One region of the Dactylosporangium sp. NPDC049742 genome, then DNA from elsewhere that is predicted to be linked to it. Evidence: predicted binding sites of a transcription regulator. Region 1 holds the regulator's gene; the other holds the start of a gene.

The links. The regulator HrcA, encoded in region 1, represses chaperone genes, less so after heat shock. The targets are predictions, from matches to a motif close to GGTTNGCACNCTCNNNNNGAGNGTGCNAACC.
Region 2: the regulator HrcA is predicted to act here: its motif matches at 6,115-6,145, upstream of groES (co-chaperone GroES).

The regions. Positions count from the first base shown of each region.
Region 1 is NZ_JBFANF010000005.1:250,166-259,940, forward strand. Features, by position in the region: gene AB0J72_RS09760 (VOC family protein) at 1-71, shown strand, start outside; gene AB0J72_RS09765 (serine hydrolase domain-containing protein) at 130-1,479, opposite strand; gene AB0J72_RS09770 (histidine triad nucleotide-binding protein) at 1,476-1,826, opposite strand; gene AB0J72_RS09775 (SDR family oxidoreductase) at 1,869-2,606, shown strand; gene AB0J72_RS09780 (16S rRNA (uracil(1498)-N(3))-methyltransferase) at 2,614-3,309, opposite strand; gene dnaJ (molecular chaperone DnaJ) at 3,371-4,495, opposite strand; gene hrcA (heat-inducible transcriptional repressor HrcA) at 4,528-5,550, opposite strand; gene AB0J72_RS09795 (DUF4870 domain-containing protein) at 5,735-6,352, shown strand; gene hemW (radical SAM family heme chaperone HemW) at 6,422-7,618, opposite strand; gene AB0J72_RS09805 (enoyl-CoA hydratase-related protein) at 7,636-8,412, shown strand; gene AB0J72_RS09810 (hypothetical protein) at 8,499-9,395, shown strand; gene AB0J72_RS09815 (phytanoyl-CoA dioxygenase family protein) at 9,520-9,775, shown strand, end outside.
Region 2 is NZ_JBFANF010000006.1:128,872-138,646, forward strand. Features, by position in the region: gene AB0J72_RS10845 (ABC transporter ATP-binding protein) at 1-735, shown strand, start outside; gene AB0J72_RS10850 (ABC transporter ATP-binding protein) at 735-2,480, shown strand; gene AB0J72_RS10855 (DUF1707 domain-containing protein) at 2,485-2,805, opposite strand; gene ybaK (Cys-tRNA(Pro) deacylase) at 2,808-3,287, opposite strand; gene AB0J72_RS10865 (hypothetical protein) at 3,305-4,051, shown strand; gene AB0J72_RS10870 (class I SAM-dependent methyltransferase) at 4,045-5,205, opposite strand; gene AB0J72_RS10875 (hypothetical protein) at 5,210-5,992, opposite strand; gene groES (co-chaperone GroES) at 6,224-6,538, shown strand; gene groL (chaperonin GroEL) at 6,631-8,280, shown strand; gene AB0J72_RS10890 (molybdopterin-dependent oxidoreductase) at 8,419-9,775, shown strand, end outside.

The sequences.
Region 1 (9,775 bases):
ACTCCCCGCACGGCCGCATCGCGGTCGTCGTGGACCCCAACGGCGCCGTCTTCACGATCATCTCCCGCTGACCGCGCCCGGCCGCGAGGCACGGCCGGGCACAGGGCGGCCCGTGGCGACCCGCGACGGTCAGAAGCGGTACTTGTCGAACGTCTCCTGGCCGCGCGTGAAGCGGTACGTCGCCCAGTGCAGCCGCTCGACCGTGCCGTCCTCGGCGCGGGTCAGCCGCAGCAGCTCGCCCGCCTCCCGCCCGGACACCGTGCGGAACACGTCCGGCTGGCCGTCGACCGGCGCGAAGACCGCCGGCGGCCGGTTCGCCGGCTGGTCCGCCTGCCGTGCCTGCAGGGCGCCGGAGCGCCAGCTGAAGACGTACTCGAAGCCCTCACCCCACCAGCGGCCCAGCAGCGAGCGGTACCGCTGCGGCGGCGGCTCGGCCGGCTGCCACGGCGTGATGTCGGCCGGGTCGCTCTCGACCGCCGCGGCGAGCAGCCGGTGCGTCAGGTCGATGACCTCGCCGGCGGTGCCGGACGAGCCGAGCGCCGCCGCCCCGAACGCCGCGGGGGTGCCGGCGCCGCCGACCCGGCCGTAGGCGCCGGCGAGGAACCCCGGCATCGCCCCGTCGTGCCCGACGTGCACGACCCGGTCGCCGCCGGGCTGCGGCTGCAGGATCAGACCCAGGCCGATCCCCCGCGCCCACAGCACGTCCTCGGTCACGGCCCGCGGCGCCCGCATCTCCTCGACCGTCTCCGCCGCCAGGACGCCCCCGGAAGGGTCGACCGCGCGCGGGTCGGCCAGGAACGCCGCCCACTTCGCCAGGTCCGCGGCGGTGCTCCACAGCTGCGCCGCCGGGCCGACCGCGCCGAAGTCGTCCGGGGGCTCCGGGTGCGCGTAGTCGGACCAGGCGTCGACCTGGTAGCCGACGACCGGCCGGGCCGGCGTGACGACGACGTCGTCCAGGCCGAGCGGGTCGAGGATCCGCTCCCGCAGCACCTCCTCCCAGGTGCCGCCGCGCAGCCGCCCGGCGAGGTGCCCGAGCAGCGCGATCGCGAGGTTGGAGTAGTGGAACCGGCGGCCGGCCGGCAGCACCCGCTCGGCCCGGTCGAGCTGGTCGAGCAGCGTGTCCACGTCGGGCGCCTGCATCGTGTCCCAGACGTCGCCGAACGGCTCGCGCTGCAGCCCCGACAGGTGCGACAGCATCCTGCCGACGGTCAGGTCGCCGTGCGCCTTCACCGGAAGGTGCCGGGAGATCGGGTCGTCGAGGTCGAGGAGCCCCTCGTCGCGGCACTGCATGACCAGCACCGCCGTGAACGTCTTGGTGACCGAGCCGATCCGCAGCTGGCTGCGCTCGTCGACGTCCGCGCCGACGGTGAACGTCCACAGCGGCCGGTCCGCCCGGTGGATCGCGACGCTCAGCGCCGGGACGCGGGCCTCGGCCTGGACCTGGCGGGCGAGCCGCTCGTACTTCTCGAGCGCCGTCATGCCGCCAGCATCCGGCCCAGCGGGCGGCCGCCGAGCACATGCCCGTGCACGTGGAAGACCTCCTGGCCGCTGAACCGGCCGGTGTTGAAGATGATCCGGTACCCGTCGCCGGTCAGCCCCTCCTGCTCCGCCACCGCCGCGCAGGCGGCGAGCACCTTCCCGGCGAGCGCCGGGTCGGCGGCGGCGAGCGCGGCGACGTCGGCGTGATGCGCCCTCGGGATCACCAGCACGTGCGTGGGCGCCTTCGGGTCGATGTCGCGGAACGCCAGGGTGTCGTCGGTCTCGTGGACCACGGTCGCCGGGATCTCGCCCGCGACGATGCGGCAGAACAGGCAGTCATCAGTCACAGTCGCATCGTATGTGTCCTGCGGCTCTTGTACGGTGCTGCCATGGCTGGACGCAAGGTGTTGGTGACAGGGGCATCCCGCGGCATCGGTGAGGCGGTCGCGCACGCGTTCGCCGCGGCGGGCGACACGGTCGCGGTGCACCACCGCGACTCGGCGGAACTCGCCGAGAAGGTCCGGGCGGCGCTGCCCGGCGACGGCCACGTGATCGTCTCCGGCGACCTGACCGACCCCACCGCCGTCCAGGCCTTCGTCGACGGCGCGGCGCTCTCCCTCGGCGGCCTCGACGTGGTCGTCAACAACGCGGCCGTCGCCGTCGAGCACCCGATCCTCACCGACGACTACGCCACCTGGCAGGCCGCCTGGCGGCTGACCCTGGCCGCCAACCTGGCCGGCCCCGCCAACGTCTGCTGGTGCGCCGCCCGCCACCTCGGCGAGGGCGGCCGGATCGTCAACGTCTCCTCGCGCGGCGCGTACCGCGGCGAGCCCCGCTACCCGGCGTACGGCGCCGCCAAGGCCGGCCTGAACTCGCTGACCCAGTCCCTCGCCCTGGCCCTGGCCCCTCGCGGCATCGCCGTCAACGCGGTCGCCCCGGGGTTCGTCGCCACCGACATGGGCAACGCCGTCATGGCCACCGGCGACGGCGACGCGATCCGGGCGCAGAGCCCGTTCAACCGGGTCGCCCGGCCCGAGGAGGTCGCCGAGGCGGTGCTGTTCCTCGCGGGCTCGGAATGGTCCTCGGGCGCCGTCCTCGACCTGAACGGCGCGTCCTACTTCCGCTGAGCGGTCCTCACCAGCGGCCGAGGCGGACCGACAGGGCGGCCAGGGCGGCGGCGCCCGCCGTCGACGTGCGCAGGACCTCGGGGCCCAGCCGGACCGGGACGGCGCCGGGGAACGCGGCCAGCTCCTCCGGGGCGATGCCGCCCTCGGGGCCGACGACCAGGGTGATGTCGCCGTCGAGGGGGGCGGTCGACAGCGGTACCGACGCCTCCTCGTGCAACAGCAGGACGGTGCCGTCGAGGGCGAGCTGCTTCGTGGTCCGCGCGTCGGTGACCTCGGGCAGCCAGGCGCGGCGGGACTGCTTGACCGCCTCGCGGACCGTGGACCGCCACCGTTCGAGGGGCTTGGCGTCCTTCCACCGCGCGATGCTGCGGGCGGCCTGCCACGGCACGATCCGGTCGACGCCGAGCTCCGTCATCAGCTGCACGGCCAGCTCGCCCCGCTCCCCCTTGGCGATCCCCTGCACGACGGTGATCCGCGGGTCGGGCGCGGGGACCTGCTTCAGGTCGCCGAGGTCGAGATCGAGCGCGCCCTTGTGCGCGGCCGCGACCACCGCCTGCCGCAGGCCGCCGCGGCCGTCGGACAACAGCAGCGACTCCCCCACGGAGAGCCGCTGCACATTGGCGGCGTGATGCCCTTCGGGCCCGTCGAGCCGCCAGTGGTCCCCGACAGGAAGGTCGGGGACCAGGAAGAGCGGAAGGCTCACGCCACGACACCCGGACCGAACAGCCCACACGCGTGAACGCCCTCCGCTGCGCTCCGGCCGCTCACGCGTGTCCGTTGAAGGCGTCGCGCACGCGGGAGAAGAAGCCGCCCTGCTTGGACAGCTCGGCGACCTCCTCGCCGCGGGTGCGGGCGAAGTCGCGCAGCAGCTTCTCCTGCTCCGGCTCCAGGCGCGTCGGGGTGCGCACGTCGAGGTGGACGTGCAGGTCACCGCGGCCGGTGCCGCGCAGGTGCGGGACGCCCTTGCCGCGGATGCGCAGCGTCTGGTTGGGCTGGGTGCCGGCCTTGACGTCGACCGTCTCCTCGCCGTCGAGGGTCTTGATCGTCAGCCGGGTGCCGAGGGCCGCCGCCGTCATCGGGACGGTGACCCGGCAGTGCAGGTCGTCGTCCTTGCGGGAATACACGTCGTGCGGGCGCTCGTGGATCTCGACGTAGAGGTCCCCGGGCGGGCCGCCGCCGGGACCGACCTCGCCCTGCTGGGCGAGGCGGATGCGCATGCCGTCCTCGACGCCGGACGGGATCTTCACGGTCAGCGTGCGGCGGGTGCGGACCCGACCGTCGCCGCCGCACGTCGCGCACGGGTGCGGGATGACGGTGCCGAAGCCCTGGCAGGCCGAGCACGGCCGGGCCGAGACGACCTGGCCGAGGAACGTGCGCTGCACCGACTGCACCTCGCCGCGACCGCCGCAGATCTCGCAGGTGGTCGGGTGGGTGTTGGGCGCGGTGCCGGCGCCGGTGCAGGTGCTGCACACGACGGCGGTGTCGACGGTGATCGGCGCCTCGACACCGAACGCGGTCTCGTGCAGGTCGAGGTCCAGCCGCAGGATCGCGTCGGCGCCTGGCCGGATCCGCGGGCGAGGCCCGCGGCTGGCGGTCGTGCCGAAGAACGCGTCCATGATGTCCTGGAACCCTACGAACGCCCCGCCCTGCGGGCCGGCCCCGCCGCCGCCGGGCGCGAGAGGGTCGCCGCCGAGGTCGACCATCTCCCGCTTGCGCGGGTCGGACAGCACCTCGTAGGCCGCGTTGATCTCCTTGAACTTCTCCTGTGCCACAGGATCGGGATTGACGTCCGGGTGGAACTCGCGCGCCAGCCGCCGGTAGGCGCGCTTGATCTCGTCGGCCGTGGAGTCCCGTTTGACACCGAGAATTCCGTAGTAGTCCTTCGCCACTGAGTCCTATGCCCCTGACTCGTCCATGAGGTTCAACCTTGTCCCAGCAGATCGCCGACGTAGCGTGCCACGGCACGCACCGTGGCGATGTTTCCGGGGTAGTCCATCCGCGTCGGCCCGAGCACCCCCATGCCGCCCACCACGATGGAGCCCGGCCCATAGCCGGTCGCCACGATCGATGCGCTGCGCAGGTCCTCGATCTCGTTCTCGTCGCCGATGCGGACCCGGGTCATGCTCGGCTCGACCTCGCCGAAGAGCTTGAGCAGGATGACCTCTTCCTCGAGCGCCTCGAGGATCGGCCGCAGCGAGCCCTGGAAGTCCAGCAGGCCGCCGCGGGCCAGGTTGGCGGTGCCGGCGAGCGCGATCCGCTCCTCGGTGCGCTCGACCAGGGTCTCCAGCAGGACGGTCGACAGGACGGTCATCGGCGGGCGCAGGCTCGGCCCGGACTCCTCGACGAGCGCCTGGACGAGTGGCGGGGTGTCCACGAGGCGCTTGCCGACGAGCTTCTCGTTAATTCTGCGGCGCAGCTCGGTGACGTCGTCGGCGAGGATCGGGCCGGGCAGGTCGACCATCCGCTGCTCGACCCGGCCGGTCTCGGCGATCATGACCACCATCAGCCGGGTGGTGGACAGCGGCACCAGCTCGAAGTGGCGCACGCTGGCCCGCGACAGGCTCGGATACTGCACGACGGCGACCTGCCGGGTCAGCTGCGCGAGCAGTCGCACGGTGCGGTGCACGACGTCGTCGAGGTCCACGGCGCCGATCAGGAACCGCTCGATCGCCCGGCGCTCGGCGGGGCTCAGCGGCTTGACGCGGGACAGTTTGTCGACGAAGAGCCGGTAACCGGCGTCGGTGGGCACGCGACCGGCGCTCGTGTGCGGCTGCCGGATGTAGCCCTCCTCCTCGAGGACGGCCATGTCGTTGCGGACGGTCGCCGGCGAGACGCGCAGGTTGTGCCGCTCGACGAGAGCCTTGCTCCCGACGGGCTCCTGGGTGGCGACGTAGTCCTCGACGATGGCACGCAGGACCTCGAGCTTGCGCTCGTCGAGAGCCATGCGCACCTCCTCGAGAACTGGCACTCCCACTTTGTGAGTGCCAGTCTACGTCGCCCGTGCCGCCCACGGAATGATCGTCATGTGTGCGAACCGCCGCTATTGGACTGGTCTGCGCCAAGTTTGTCCAAAAGAAGTCATGCCACGTCGCTGGCGATAGTTGATCGGTACCCCTACCGTGGCCCCCATGAGTGAACCACCTCGCCCCGGGGAGTACGGCGTGCCGCAGGACCCCAACAACCCCTATTCGATGCCGGGCGGGGCACAGTATCCGCCGCCGGGCCCGGACTACGGCCAGCAGCCGCCGGTCTCCGGTGGAGGTTACCCGCCGCCGACCAGCGGCGCGGGCTACCAGGACCCGAACGCCTACCAGCAGGGCGGTTACCAGCAGCCCGGCGGCTACCAGCAGCCCGGCGGTTACCAGCAGCCGGGTCAGTACGGATACCAGCAGCCCGGTGGATACCCCGGCGCCGGCCCGGTCGGCTACGCGAACAGCGACGAGAAGACCTGGGCCCTGATCGCGCACTTCGGTGGCATCTTCATCGGCTTCATCGCCCCGCTCATCGCGCTGCTGGCCAAGGGCAACGAGTCGCCCACGGTCAAGGCGCACGCCAACGAGGCGCTGAACTTCCACATCACGTGGGGCATCATCCTGTTCGTGGGCGCCCTGCTGTCGGTGTGCACGTTCGGTCTCACGCTCATCGTGCCGTGGATCGTCATCGTCGTGTTCGCGATCATCGCGGGCATGAAGGCCAACGGCGGCGAGCTGTACCGCTACCCGATGACGTACCGCTTCATCAAGTAAGGCATCCGATCGTTCGGGGGGCGGCCATCGAGCCGCCCCTCGCCATGTCCGGCCCCCTCTGAGGTCAGGTCAGGTCAGATCGCGGGCCACGGCGTCCGCGAGCAGGCGGCCACGCAGCGTGAGCACGGCCCGGCCCTCGGCGTACGGCCCGGCCTCCAGCAGCCCGTCGCCGAGGCAGCGGCGGGCGCCCTCCAGCGCCGGCGGCTCCAGGACGGCCAGGGGCAGGCCCGAGGCGAGCCGGATCCGCAGCAGCACGTCCTCGAAGCGCCGCTCCTCCTCGGTCAGCACCTCCCGCGCGTGCCCCGGCGACGCACCGTCGGCGAGGCGCGCGGCGTACGTGTGCGGGTGCTTCACGTTCCACCACCGCACCCCCCGCACGTGGCTGTGCGCGCCGGGCCCGAGCCCCCACCAGTCGCCGCCGCGCCAGTAGAGCTCGTTGTGCCGGCAGGGCGAGTCGCGGGACCAGTTCGACACCTCGTACCACGTCATCCCGGCCTCCGTCAGGGCCTGCTCGGCGGCGAGGTAGCGGTCGGCGGCCACGTCGTCGTCCGGGAACGGCAGCTCACCGCGGCGCATGCGGGCCGCCAGCCGGGTCCCGTCCTCGACGATCAGCGCGTACGCGCTCACGTGGTCCACGCCCGAGCCGATCACCGTGCGCAGGGACGCCGCGAAGTCCTCGGGGCGCTCGCCGGGCGTGCCATAGATCAGGTCCAGGTTGACCCGCTCGAACCCGGCCGCGTGCGCCTCCGCGACCGCCGCCGCCGGCCGCCCGGGGGTGTGCCGGCGGTCGAGGACCGCCAGGACGCCCGGCGCGACGGACTGCATGCCCAGGGAGATCCGGTTGAACCCGGCCGCGCGCAGCTGCCGCAGCCCCGCCGCGTCGACGGACTCCGGGTTGGCCTCCGTGGTGACCTCGGCGTCGCCGGCGAGGCCCCAGGTGCGGTCGATGCCGTCGAGGATGCGGGCCAGCTCCGCCGGCGGCAGCAGCGTCGGCGTGCCGCCACCGAAGAAGACGGTGTCGACCCGCGGCGGCGCGACCACCTTGGCGGCCAGGGCCAGCTCGTCGAGGACCTGCTCGGCATAGCCGGCGCTCAGGACGCCCTCGTCGGCGGTGTACGTGTTGAAGTCGCAGTACCCGCAGCGGGAGGCGCAGAACGGGACGTGGACGTAGACCCCGAACCCGGCCTCCCCCGCCGCGTCGGCGACCCCGTCGGGCAGCGCGCCGTCCCGCGGGATCGGCTCACCTTCTGGCAGTGTTCCGGGCATTTCACTAGTGTGCCCGCATGCCACTCGTACGGTCACAGACGGCGCATGGCGTGGCGACGGTCACGCTCGACAGCCCCGCCAACCGCAACGCGCTGTCGACGGCCCTGATCGAGGAGCTTCTCGCCGCGCTCGCCGCCGCCACCGCGGACGACACCGTGCGGGTCGTCGTGCTCACCCACACCGGGCCGGTCTTCTGCTCGGGCGCGGACCTGAAGGAGACCGCGGCCGCGTTCGGCTCGGGCAAGCCGCCGATCAACCGGCTCGGCGAGGTGCTGACCGCGATCTGGGAGTGCCCGAAGCCCGTCGTCGCGCGGCTCACCGGGCCCGCCCGCGCGGGTGGCCTGGGCCTCATCGCCGCCGCCGACATCGCGGTCTGCTCGCTCGAGGCGACGTTCGCGTTCTCCGAGGTGCGCATCGGCGTCATCCCGGCCGTGATCTCCGCCACGGTGCTGCCGCGGCTGTCCCCGCGCGCCGCCGCGGAGCTGTTCCTGACGGGGGCGACGTTCGACGGCGCCCGGGCCCGCGAGATCGGCCTGGTCACCGCCGCCGTCGCCGCCGACCAGGTCGACGAGGCCGTCTCGGCGTTCGTCGCGGCGCTGGTACGGGGAGCGCCGGGTGCTCTGCGTGGGACGAAGGAACTGCTCCGGCGACGGAAAGCCGACACGTTCCGTGACGAGCTGGCGGCCATGACGGAACTTTCCGTGTCGTATTTCGGTTCCGCCGAAGGAATCGAGGGAATCATGGCATTCCGGGACAAACGAGACCCAAACTGGATCCCTGACGGCGTCGCCTGAACGGCCGGACCCGCCCCGTCCCGGTGTGTGACGCGGGAGTGAGGTGGCGGATGGGACGTACGCTGGTCGAGTTCTCAGGTCAGGAGGTGACGATGCGTACACGACACGTGCTGATCGCGATCGTGGTGCTCGGCATCGTCGCGACCGCCGGCATCTACGCGGTGCTGCAGAAGCTCGGCGACCACCTGCCGGCGCTGCTGCCGCCGGGCCGCGCCTGCGTCATCGACGCCGGCAGCGCGCCCGTCGCGTCGTCCGGCTCCTCCTCGACCGTCACCTCCGTGGCGCTGGACTCGGAGCAGGTCGCCAACGCCGCCACCATCACCGCCGTCGGCCTGCGCCGCGGTGTGCCCCGGCGGGCGCTGGTCGTGGCCCTCGCCACCGCGTGGCAGGAGTCGAAGCTGGAGAACCTCGCCGGCGGCGACCGCGACTCGATCGGCCTCTTCCAGCAGCGGCCCAGCCAGGGCTGGGGCAAGCCCGAGCAGATCGCCGACCCGCGCTACGCGGCGAACGCCTTCTACACCGCCCTGCTGAAGGTCAAGGGCTGGGAGAAGATGCGCGTCACCGACGCCGCGCAGGAGGTGCAGCGCAGCGCCCATCCCGAGGCGTACGAGAAGTGGGTCGACGAGTCGGAGATCATGGCCCGCGCCCTGAGCGGCGAGGCCACCGGCGCCGTCTCCTGCACCGTCACCGAGTCCTCCAGCCACGGCGTCGAGGCCGCGCAGACCCTCGCCGCCGGCGTCAAGCTCGACTGGGGCAACGTCAGCACCGCCGACGTCGCCGACCTCGTCGGGGTCGTGCTCAAGGTCCGCGAGCAGAAGACCGGCTGGCAGTACGCGCACTGGCTGGTTGCCCACGCCCAGGACAACGGCGTCAAGCGGGTCGCGTTCAACGACATGGAGTGGACCGCGAAGAGCGGCAGCTGGGCCCGGATCACGCAGCGTGGCGGCGCCGGCGGCGACCGCGTCGTCGCCGAGGTCTACTGACGCGCAGGTTGCACGCCGTTCGGACGGGATTTCGCACTGTCCGGTGGAGAACTCCCGACTCGGTCCGTTGTACACCTCGCGTTACCATCGGTCGTTCCCTGGTTGACGAAAGTAAGGGGAGGACATGACGTCCGCTGCACCCGACTACGGCGGTCTGACCGGCTATGAGCCGATCAGCGAGGCCGACCGCAAGGAATTCCTGGACCAGGGCTTCCTGCTGGTCCGCAACGTGTTGAAGGAAGACCACCGCGCGCAGCTCGAAGCCGCCATGGACCGGGTCTACGCCGAGGAGCAGGCGGCCGGCTCCAGCAGCATGAAGAAGGACGGCACGCTGCACCTGCTGGGCTTCCTGAACCGTGACGAGCTGTTCGGGCACCTGC
Region 2 (9,775 bases), on a different contig from region 1:
GCCGCCCGCCCCGAGCACGCCGCGGCCATCGCCGACCGGATCGGCCTGCTCGACCCGGGGTCGGAGGCGAGGCTGCTCGGCGTGCCGCTGCGGACCATGCGGATCGACGACGTCAGGTCGCACGTGGTCGTCGCCGACAACGACGACCGGCTCTTCCGCGGGCGGCTCCGCGACGAACTGAGCGGCCACCAAACCACCAAGAGCGACACCGCGGTGCTGGGCGGCCACCAGACCACGAAGAGCGACACCGCGGTGCTGGGCGGCCACCAGACCACGAAGAGCGACACCGCCGTGCTGGGCGGCCACCAGACCACGAAGAGCGACACCGCCGTGCTGGGCGCGCTGGAGACGGCCGCGGCGCAGGACATCGTCGACGCGCTCCCCGACGGGCTCGACACCGAGATCGCCGAGCGGGGCCGCGACTTCTCCGGCGGGCAGCAGCAGCGGCTGCGGCTCGCCCGCGTGCTCGCCCTCGACCCGCCGGTCCTGGTGCTCGTCGAACCCACCAGCGCCGTCGACACCCACACCGAGGCCCTCATCGCGCGGCGCCTGCCGGCCGCCCGCGCCGGCCGGACCACCGTCGTGTGCACCACCAGCCCGCTGCTGCTCGACCGGGCCGACGTGGTCGCGTTCGTCGACGCCACCGGCCGGGTCGCCGCCACCGGCACCCACCGCGAGCTGCTCGCCACCTGCCCCGCGTACAGCGCGACCGTCACCAGGGAGGAGGACGCCTGATGCTGCTGCCCGTCGCCTCCGGTGCCGAGGTCCGCGCGTACCTGCGGCGGCTCGTCCGCGAGCACCCGCGGATGCTGGCACTCGTCGTCACCCTGCACGTCGGCGCCGCCGTCGCCGGTCTCGTCACCCCGCGCCTGCTGGGCGACCTGGTCGAGAAGACCTCCGCCGGCACCACCATCTGGACCGTCGACCGGATCGCGCTCACCATCACCGGTTTCGTCGTCGCCGTGTCGGTACTGGTGCGCTTCGCCAGACTCGCCTCCGCCCGCCTCGGTGAGCAGATCCTCGCGACGCTGCGGGAGGAGTTCGTCGACCGGGTCCTCGCCGTCCCGCCGTCCACGGTGGAGCGGGCCGGCACCGGCGACCTGCTCACCCGCGCGTCCCGTGACGTCGAGGGGACCTCGGACACGGTCAGGTTCGCCGTGCCGGAGGTCGTCGTCGGCGTCCTGCAGGTCATCCTGACGATCGGCGCCGTCGCGCTCGTGTCGCCGCTGTTGCTGCTGCCGGCCCTCGTCGCCGTGCCGATCCTGTGGGGTGCTTCGCGCTGGTACTTCCGGCGGGCGCCGGCCGGATACCTAGCGGCCAGCGCCGCGTTCGCCGAGCTGACCGACGGGCTCGCCGAGACCGTCGAGGGCGCCCGGACCGTGGACGTCCTGCGGCTGCGGCGGCGCCGGGTCGAGCGCACCCAGGAGCATCTGCGCGGCCTGTACGACCGGAACATGTACACGCTGAAGCTGCGCACCGTCTGGTTCCCGCTGACGGAGTTCGGCTACGCGCTGCCGGGCGCGGTCACGCTCGTCGCCGGCGGGTGGTTCGTCGCGGAGGGGTGGGCGACGGTCGGTCAGGTCACCGCGGCCGTCCTGTACTTCCTGGCGCTCATCGACCCCCTCGACCGGGTCCTGTCGTGGTTCGACCACCTGCAGGTCGGGTTCGCCTCGTTCGCCCGGATCGTCGGCGTCCAGTCGGTGCCGGTGGCCGCTTCCGGCGCCGCCGAGGTCCCCGCGGACGAGCGGATCGTCGCGCGGGGGGTGCGGTACGCGTACGTCGACGGCCGTGACGTCCTGCACGGCATCGACCTGGAGGTCCGGCCCGGCGAGCGGCTCGCGATCGTCGGGCCGTCCGGCGCCGGCAAGTCCACCCTCGGCCGGCTCCTCGCCGGCATCTACCCGCCGGGCGGCGGCACCGTCACCATCGGCGGCGTCCCGCTGACGGACCTGCCGCTGTCGTCGCTGCGCCGGCACGTCGCCCTCGTCACGCAGGAGCACCACGTCTTCCTCGGGACCGTCCGCGACAACCTCGTCCTCGCCCGCCCGTCCGCGACGACCGCGGACCTCCGGCACGCGCTCGCCACCGTCGACGCCCTCGACTGGGTCGACGCCCTGCCCGCCGGCCTCGACACCGTGCTCGGCGAGCCGCCGCTGTCCCCGGCCCAGGCGCAGCAGCTCGCCCTGGCCCGGCTCGTCCTCGCCGACCCGCACACGCTGGTCCTGGACGAGGCGACGTCCCTCATCGACCCCCGTGCCGCCCGCCACCTGGAGCGTTCACTCGCGGGCGCGCTGCACGGGCGGACCGTCATCGCCATCGCGCACCGGCTGTTCTCCGCCCACGACGCGGACCGGGTCGCCGTCGTCGAGGACGGCCGGATCACCGAGCTGGGCACCCACGACGACCTGGTGGCCGCCGGCGGTGCCTACGCCGCCCTGTGGCGCTCCTGGCACGGCACCACCCATCAGCCCGCGGCGTAGCGGGTCAGTGGAACGCGGCGTAGACGAGTCCCAGCAGGACGGCGGCGACCAGCGCGATCGCGAACACCCACAGCACGTGGCGGTCGTTCGACGTGCCCGCGGGCGCCGTCGCCGGCACCGGTGGCAGCGCCGGCAGGTCATGGGTGGCGGCGCGCAGCTCGGCGAGGGTCTTCGCGGCGAGGACGGCGTCGCAGCGGTCGGCGAACTCGTCCAGGGTGAGGCGGCCGGCCTGGGTGTGGTGCTGGAGCGCGTCGATCACCCGCCGGCGGTCCTCGTCGGAGGCACGCATGGCCGGTGCGTGCGGGCGGGCCTCGTCCGGCGGCATGGTCAGTGGGTCGCGATGGGGGCGAGGACGGCGCCGGTGACCTTGACGAGGTCGTCGGGGGCGAGCTCGATCTGCAGGCCGCGCCGGCCGCCCGAGACGTACATCGTGGACAGTCCGGACGCCGAGGCGTCGATGACGATCGGGAGCCGGGAGCGCTGGCCGACGGGGGAGATGCCGCCGGTCACGTAGCCGGTGGCGCGTTCGGCGGCGGCGGGCTCGGCCATCGCGGCGCGTTTGCCGCCGACGGCGGCGGCCAGGGCCTTCAGGTCCAGGGACGCGGAGACGGGCACGACACCGACCGTGAGCTGCCCGTCCACGGTGGTGACGAGGGTCTTGAAGAGGTGGTCCGGCGCGACGCCGAGGGCGGCCGCGGCGGCCTCGCCGTAGGAGGCGGCCCGGGGGTCGACCTCATACGTGTGCGGAGTGAACACGATCTTCTGCCGCGCCAACAGTGCGGTCGCCGGGGTGCCCTTGCTCGCCACTGGCCCACAATAGCGAGATGCAGATCGGTGCCGTCCAGATGTACCTGGGCTTCGGGCACATCTTCCTGGGCGCCACCACCGGCCGGGACATGTCCGTGTTCGACGGCGACGGGCCGATCACGGCGACGGACCGGCACGTGCGGGTGGCGGCCAGGCCGCAGGTCGGGCTGGTCAGGGTCAGGTTGTGGCAGGGGGCTGGGCCGCGGGTCGGGCGGCTGGTGTTCGACGGGGTGCTGGACCTGCCGGACGCGCGGTTCTGCGTGGAGGAGGCGACGGGGCTGTCGCGGTTCGTGACGAAGGTCAGCTCGGTGGAGCCGCGGGTGCTCGTCGCCGTCGACGACCCGGGGCACGCGTCGCGGATCGACGTGGTGCTGGAGCCGGAGTTCGTGCCGCGCAGCGCGCAGGTGTGGACGTCGGGCGATCCGCCGTTCCCGAAGCTGACGGTCGCGCCGACCGCGCCGCGGCACCGGGCGGACGTGTTCGCCGACGCGCTCGCCGGGCACGACTTCCCGCGGCGGCGGCTGGCGGCGGCGCTGACGGTGATGGCGGAGGAGCGGCGGGTCCGGGGGTCGGAGCAGATCGTCGCGTTCTTCATCAACGACGTCGTCGAGTGGCTGCGGTGGCTGCACGAGCGCGTGACGTGGGACATGTGCCGGGAGTCGGGGCGGATGCTCACGGAGCAGCTGGGCCGCCGCCCGCCGGAGGACCTCGCCGACGACGTCCTCATCGACCTGCAGCGCCGCCTGGGGCAGCAGCTCTACTGAGCGACGGACTGAGCGACGGGGCGCAGCAGGAGCACGGCGGGGGCGCCGGCGACCCTGGTCAGCGCGATCACCGCGGGCCGGGTGCCGGCCAGGCGCAGCGACCTGCGCAGCTCCTCCACGTCCAGGGCGGAGCCGCGTTTCAGGATCGTCAGGGAGCCGACGTCGAGGGCGCGCAGCGCCGCCCGGAGCCGCTTCAACGCCACCGGCAGCTGGTCGAGCACCTCGTAGCAGCGCCCGAACGGGGTCGGCACGGCGGAGGCGGTGTAGACGTAGGCGATGGTCGGGTCGGCGATGGCGCCGTCGACCGTGGCGGCGAACTCGGCGACGAGATGCGACCGCACCACCGCCCCGTCAGGGTCATACACGAAATTTCCGACCTGTCCGACAGGTGCGGTGGTCGTGCCGGAACCGGTCAGTGCGAAGACCTGTGATCCCTGGAACAGGGTCGCGCGGCGGGGAGCGGCGGCGAGGGGGCCGCACCAGGCGGCCGCCTCGACCACGTCACCGTCGACCGAGACCCATTCTCCTTCCGCGCCGGGCGGCAGCAGCGCGTGGTCGATGCCGGGTGCGAGCTTCAGCACCGTCATCGGCACCCGCGCCGCCAGGCCGATCACGAAGTCCCACGGCGGCGAGTAGGCGCGGGGGTCGAACACCCGCCGCCCGCCGGACGTGCGCCTGGCGGGGTCGCAGAACACGGCGTCCACCTCGTCGAGGGGCACCTCGGTCGCGTCGCGGGCCTCCACCAGTACACCGGCCGCCAACCCCAACGCGTGGACGTTCGCCGACGCCGTCGAGGCCGTCTCCGGCGAGGCGTCGACCGCGTGCACGCGCAGCCCGGCGCGGGCGAAGGCGATCGTGTCGGCGCCGATGCCGCAGCCGAGGTCCGCGACCCGGGTGGCGCCCGCGGCGGCGAGCCGGGCCGCCCGCCGGGCCGCGACGGGAGCCCTGGTCGCCTGCTCGAGGCCGGCGCGGGTGAAGTGCATCACCGCCGCGTCGGCGCCGAACTTCGCGACCGCCTTGCGTCGCAGCGCCACCTGGGTGAGCGCGGCGGCGGCGAGGTCGGGTGGGAAGCCGGCCGCCCGCAGCGCCGACGCGGCGGCGAGCGGGTCGCCGTCAGGGAGTGCGGCCGCGGCCTGAATCGCCTGTTCGAGCATGCGTCTATGAAATCCCTAGGATGCCCCCGGCCTTGCCGAGGCTCTTGCGAACCTTGAAGGTATAGCTGTCGCCGGCGTTCGACGAACCGTGCACGAGCCAGTAGTCGCCCTTGTCCTCCTTGGGCTGGCCCTCGGTCCAGTTCGGCGGTGCCTTCTTGCCGCCGTAGCTGCCGGCGATCGACTGGCTGGAGTAGCTGGCCATCCGGGCGGTGTTGCCGTTGTACCAGGCGTTGATGAAGTTCTGCACGTAGCTGGACGCGTCCGACGGGTACTCGGTCTTCTCGATGACGACGTCGGTGACGGCCTGCGGCTTGCCCAGATTGTGCTCGTCGATCGTGACCTGGAGCTGGTCGCCGTGGTCGTTGCGCAGGACGCACTCGGAGCCGTCCTTCTTCACGTACTTCCAGTTGTGGTCGGCGCCCTTCTCGATGTACTGGAAGTTGGACACGGCGCCGCTGCTCGCGAGCTGCTTGATCCGGTTCATGTCGTTCTTGGTCCAGGCGGACACGGCGGCCTGGCAGTAGCCCTTGGCGTCACCCGGGTACGTGGGTCCGGCGGCGCTCTTGTCCGCGGCCGGATCCTGGGTGCCGCCGGTCCCGCCGGTGCCCCCCGTGCCGCCGTTGCCGGGCGACGCCGAGGCGCCGCCGGGGCCCTCGCCGAACTCGGCCGAGTTCGAGGGGCCGTTGCTGGCCTCCGCGGCAACGTCGCCGCCGTCCTTCTTGCCGCAGGCGGCGAGGGACCCCATGGCCAGGGTCGCGACGATCAACGTGCCGAGCAGCCTCTTCATACAGGTGAGCGTAGATCGGTATGCGATGCCCGGCCGCTGTCCGTCGCCTAGCCGACGACGGGTGATTTCGTGGCGTGTTTGGCACTCTCCTTGACGGAGTGCTAGCCAGCGACATAACCTCCGATTAGCACCCTCGACATGAGAGTGCCAGCCAACCGGCTGGAGCCGGCACCCGCGACGACGGCTTCACCGGGCACTCGATAGCGTAAGAAATCGATACCCCAGGAGGGTATGCCCGTGACTACCGCGACGAAGGTTGCGATCAAGCCGCTCGAGGACCGCATCCTGGTCCAGGCCAACGAGGCTGAGACGACCACCGCCTCGGGCATCGTCATCCCGGACACCGCCAAGGAGAAGCCCCAGGAGGGCACCGTCCAGGCTGTGGGCCCCGGTCGCATCGACGACAAGGGCAACCGGGTCCCGATCGACGTCAAGGTCGGCGACACCGTCATCTACTCGAAGTACGGCGGCACCGAGGTCAAGTGGGGCGGCCAGGAGTACCTCGTGCTCTCCGCCCGTGACGTCCTCGCGGTCATCGAGAAGTGACCCAGACCAAGTAGATCAGTGGCCACCGCCCCGGACCCGTGCGCAGGAGCGCTGCGGCCGGGGCGGTGTCGCTTTGAAGGGACATCACACGCATGGCGAAGATCCTGAGCTTCTCCGACGATGCGCGGCACCTGCTGGAGCACGGCGTCAACCACCTGGCCGACACGGTCAAGGTCACGCTCGGCCCGCGCGGTCGCAACGTCGTCCTGGACAAGAAGTTCGGTGCCCCGACGATCACCAACGACGGCGTGACGATCGCGAAAGAGATCGAGCTCGCCAACCCCTATGAGAACCTCGGCGCCCAGCTGGTCAAAGAGGTCGCCACCAAGACCAACGACGTCGCCGGCGACGGCACCACCACCGCCACCGTGCTGGCCCAGGCGCTGGTCCGCGAGGGCCTGCGCAACGTGACCGCCGGCACCAACCCGGCGGGCATCAAGCGCGGCATCGACCTGGCGACGGCCGCCGTCGTCAAGGCGCTCAAGGACAAGGCGACCCCGGTCGCCAGCCACACCGAGATCGCCCAGGTCGCCACCATCTCCGCGCAGGATGCCACCATCGGCGACCTGATCGCCTCCGCGATGGAGCGCGTCGGCCGCGACGGCGTCATCACGGTCGAGGAGGGCTCGACCCTCACGACCGAGCTCGAGGTCACCGAGGGCATGCAGTTCGACAAGGGCTACATCTCCCCGCACTTCGTGACCGACGTCGAGTCGCAGGAGGCGGTGCTCGAGGACACCTACGTCCTCGTCACCACCCAGAAGATCGCCGCCATCGAGGAGCTGCTGCCGCTGCTGGAGCAGATCGTCAAGGACAACAAGCCGCTGCTGATCATCGCCGAGGACGTCGAGGGCCAGGCCCTGTCGACCCTCGTGGTCAACGCCATCCGCAAGACCTTCAAGGTCGTCGCGGTCAAGGCGCCCGGCTTCGGTGACCGGCGCAAGGCGATGCTCCAGGACATCTCGATCCTCACCGGCGCCGAGCTCGTCGCCCCCGAGCTGGGCTACAAGCTCGAGTCGGTCGGCACCGAGGTCCTCGGCAAGGCCCGGCGGATCGTCGTGGGCAAGGAGCTCACCACGATCGTCGACGGCGGCGGCGAGCAGAGCGAGGTCTCCGCGCGGGTCGAGCAGCTCCGCAAGGAGATCGAGGCCTCCGACTCCGACTGGGACAAGGAGAAGCTCAACGAGCGGGTCGCCAAGCTCGCCGGTGGGGTCGCGGTCATCAAGGCCGGCGCCGCCACCGAGGTCGAGATGAAGGAGCGCAAGCACCGCATCGAGGACGCGATCTCCGCGACCAAGGCGGCGGTCCAGGAGGGCATCGTCCCCGGCGGCGGCGCCGCCCTGGCCCAGGTGCTCCCGGTCCTCGACGGCGACCTCGGCCTGACCGGCGAGGAGAAGGTCGGCGTCTCGATCGTGCGCAAGGCGCTCGTCGAGCCGCTGCGCTGGATCGCGCAGAACGCGGGCTTCGACGGTTACGTCGTCGTCGGCAAGGTCGCCGCGCTCGACTTCGGTCACGGCCTCGACGCCGCCACCGGCGAATACGTCGACCTGGTCAAGTCCGGCATCGTCGACCCGGTGAAGGTGACCCACAGCGCGGTCTCCAACGCCGCCTCGATCGCGGGCCTGCTGCTCACGACCGAGAGCCTGGTCGTGGACAAGCCGGTCGCCCCCGAGCCCGCCGCCGCCGGTGGCGGTCACGGCCACGGGCACGGCCACGGCCACTCGCACGGCCCGGGCTTCTGAGTTCAGAGCGTCGGAAGAAGGGCCCGGTCCGGTGACCGGGCCCTTCTTCCTTATGGATCGATTACCGCCCTTGGTGGGCGGTGGTGCGCGGCGCAGACTGGAGCCGTGCTCAGCAAACGGAACGGCGCGCTCGCCGGCATGGCCGCCGCGGGGGTGGCGCTCGGCGTCGCCGAGGTCGTCTCGATCCTGACCGGCGCGACCACCTCCCCGCTCGTGTCCGTCGGCGGGGTCGTGATCGACGCGGTGCCCGCACCCGTGAAGGACTTCGCGGTCGCGGTCTTCTACACCTACGACAAGATCGCGCTGCAGGCCGGGACGCTGCTGATCCTCGCCGTCTTCGCGGCGGTCGTCGGGATCCTGGCGCTGCGCCGGATGTTGTACGGGTATGCCGGGATCGCCCTGTTCGCCGTGATCGGCGTCCTGGCGGCGATGACCCGCCACGACGCGCCCTGGTACGCGTTCGCGCCGACGGTGGCCGGGGCGCTCGCCGGCGCGGGCGTGCTGCGGTGGCTGCTGGTGCGGCCGCCGATCGAGTCGTACGAGCAGCGCCGCTTCTTCCTGCGCGCCGCCGGCGGCACGCTCGCCGCCGCGTTCGTCGCCGGCTTCACCGCCCGCTGGTGGGCGACCCGCCGCGACGTCGAGGCCGACCGCGCGGCCGTGCGCGTCCCGGTCGTGCCCGACACCGCCACGCCGCTGCCGGCGGAGGCCGACGCGAACCTGCCGGACCTGGCCCCGTTCGTGACGCCGAACAAGGACTTCTACCTCATCGACACCACCCTCGTCGTGCCGCAGGTGTCGCCGGCGGACTGGACGCTGCGCATCCACGGCCGGGTCGAGAAGCCGCTCACCCTCACCTTCGACGAGCTGCTCAAGCGGCCGATGATCGAGCGGTACGTGACGCTCGCCTGCGTCTCCAACGACGTCGGCGGCGGCCTGATCGGCAACGCGAAATGGCAGGGCGTCCGGATCGCCGACCTCCTCGACGAGGTCCGGCCGAAGGCCGGCGCCGACCAGGTGGTCAGCAGGTCCGTCGACGGATGGACCGCCGGCACCCCGACCGCGCTGCTGCGCGACGGGCGGGACGCGATGCTCGCGATCGCGATGAACGGCGAACCGCTCCCGATCGAGCACGGATTTCCCGTTCGAATGGTGGTGCCCGGCCTGTACGGATATGTATCGGCCACGAAGTGGCTGGCCGAACTGGAGCTGACGTCGTTCGCCGACTTCGACGCGTACTGGATCAATCGCGGCTGGGCCCGGGAGGGACCGATCAAGACGCAGTCGCGGATCGACACGCCCCGCGACGGCGGCCGGCCCGGCGCCGGCCAGGTCGTCATCGCCGGGGTCGCCTGGGCCCAGCACCGCGGCATCTCCAAGGTCGAGGTCCGCGTCGACGACGGCCCCTGGCAGCAGGCGAAGCTCGCCGCCGTGCCGTCGATCGACACCTGGCGGCAGTGGACGCTGCCGTGGACCGCGACGCCCGGCAAGCACCGGC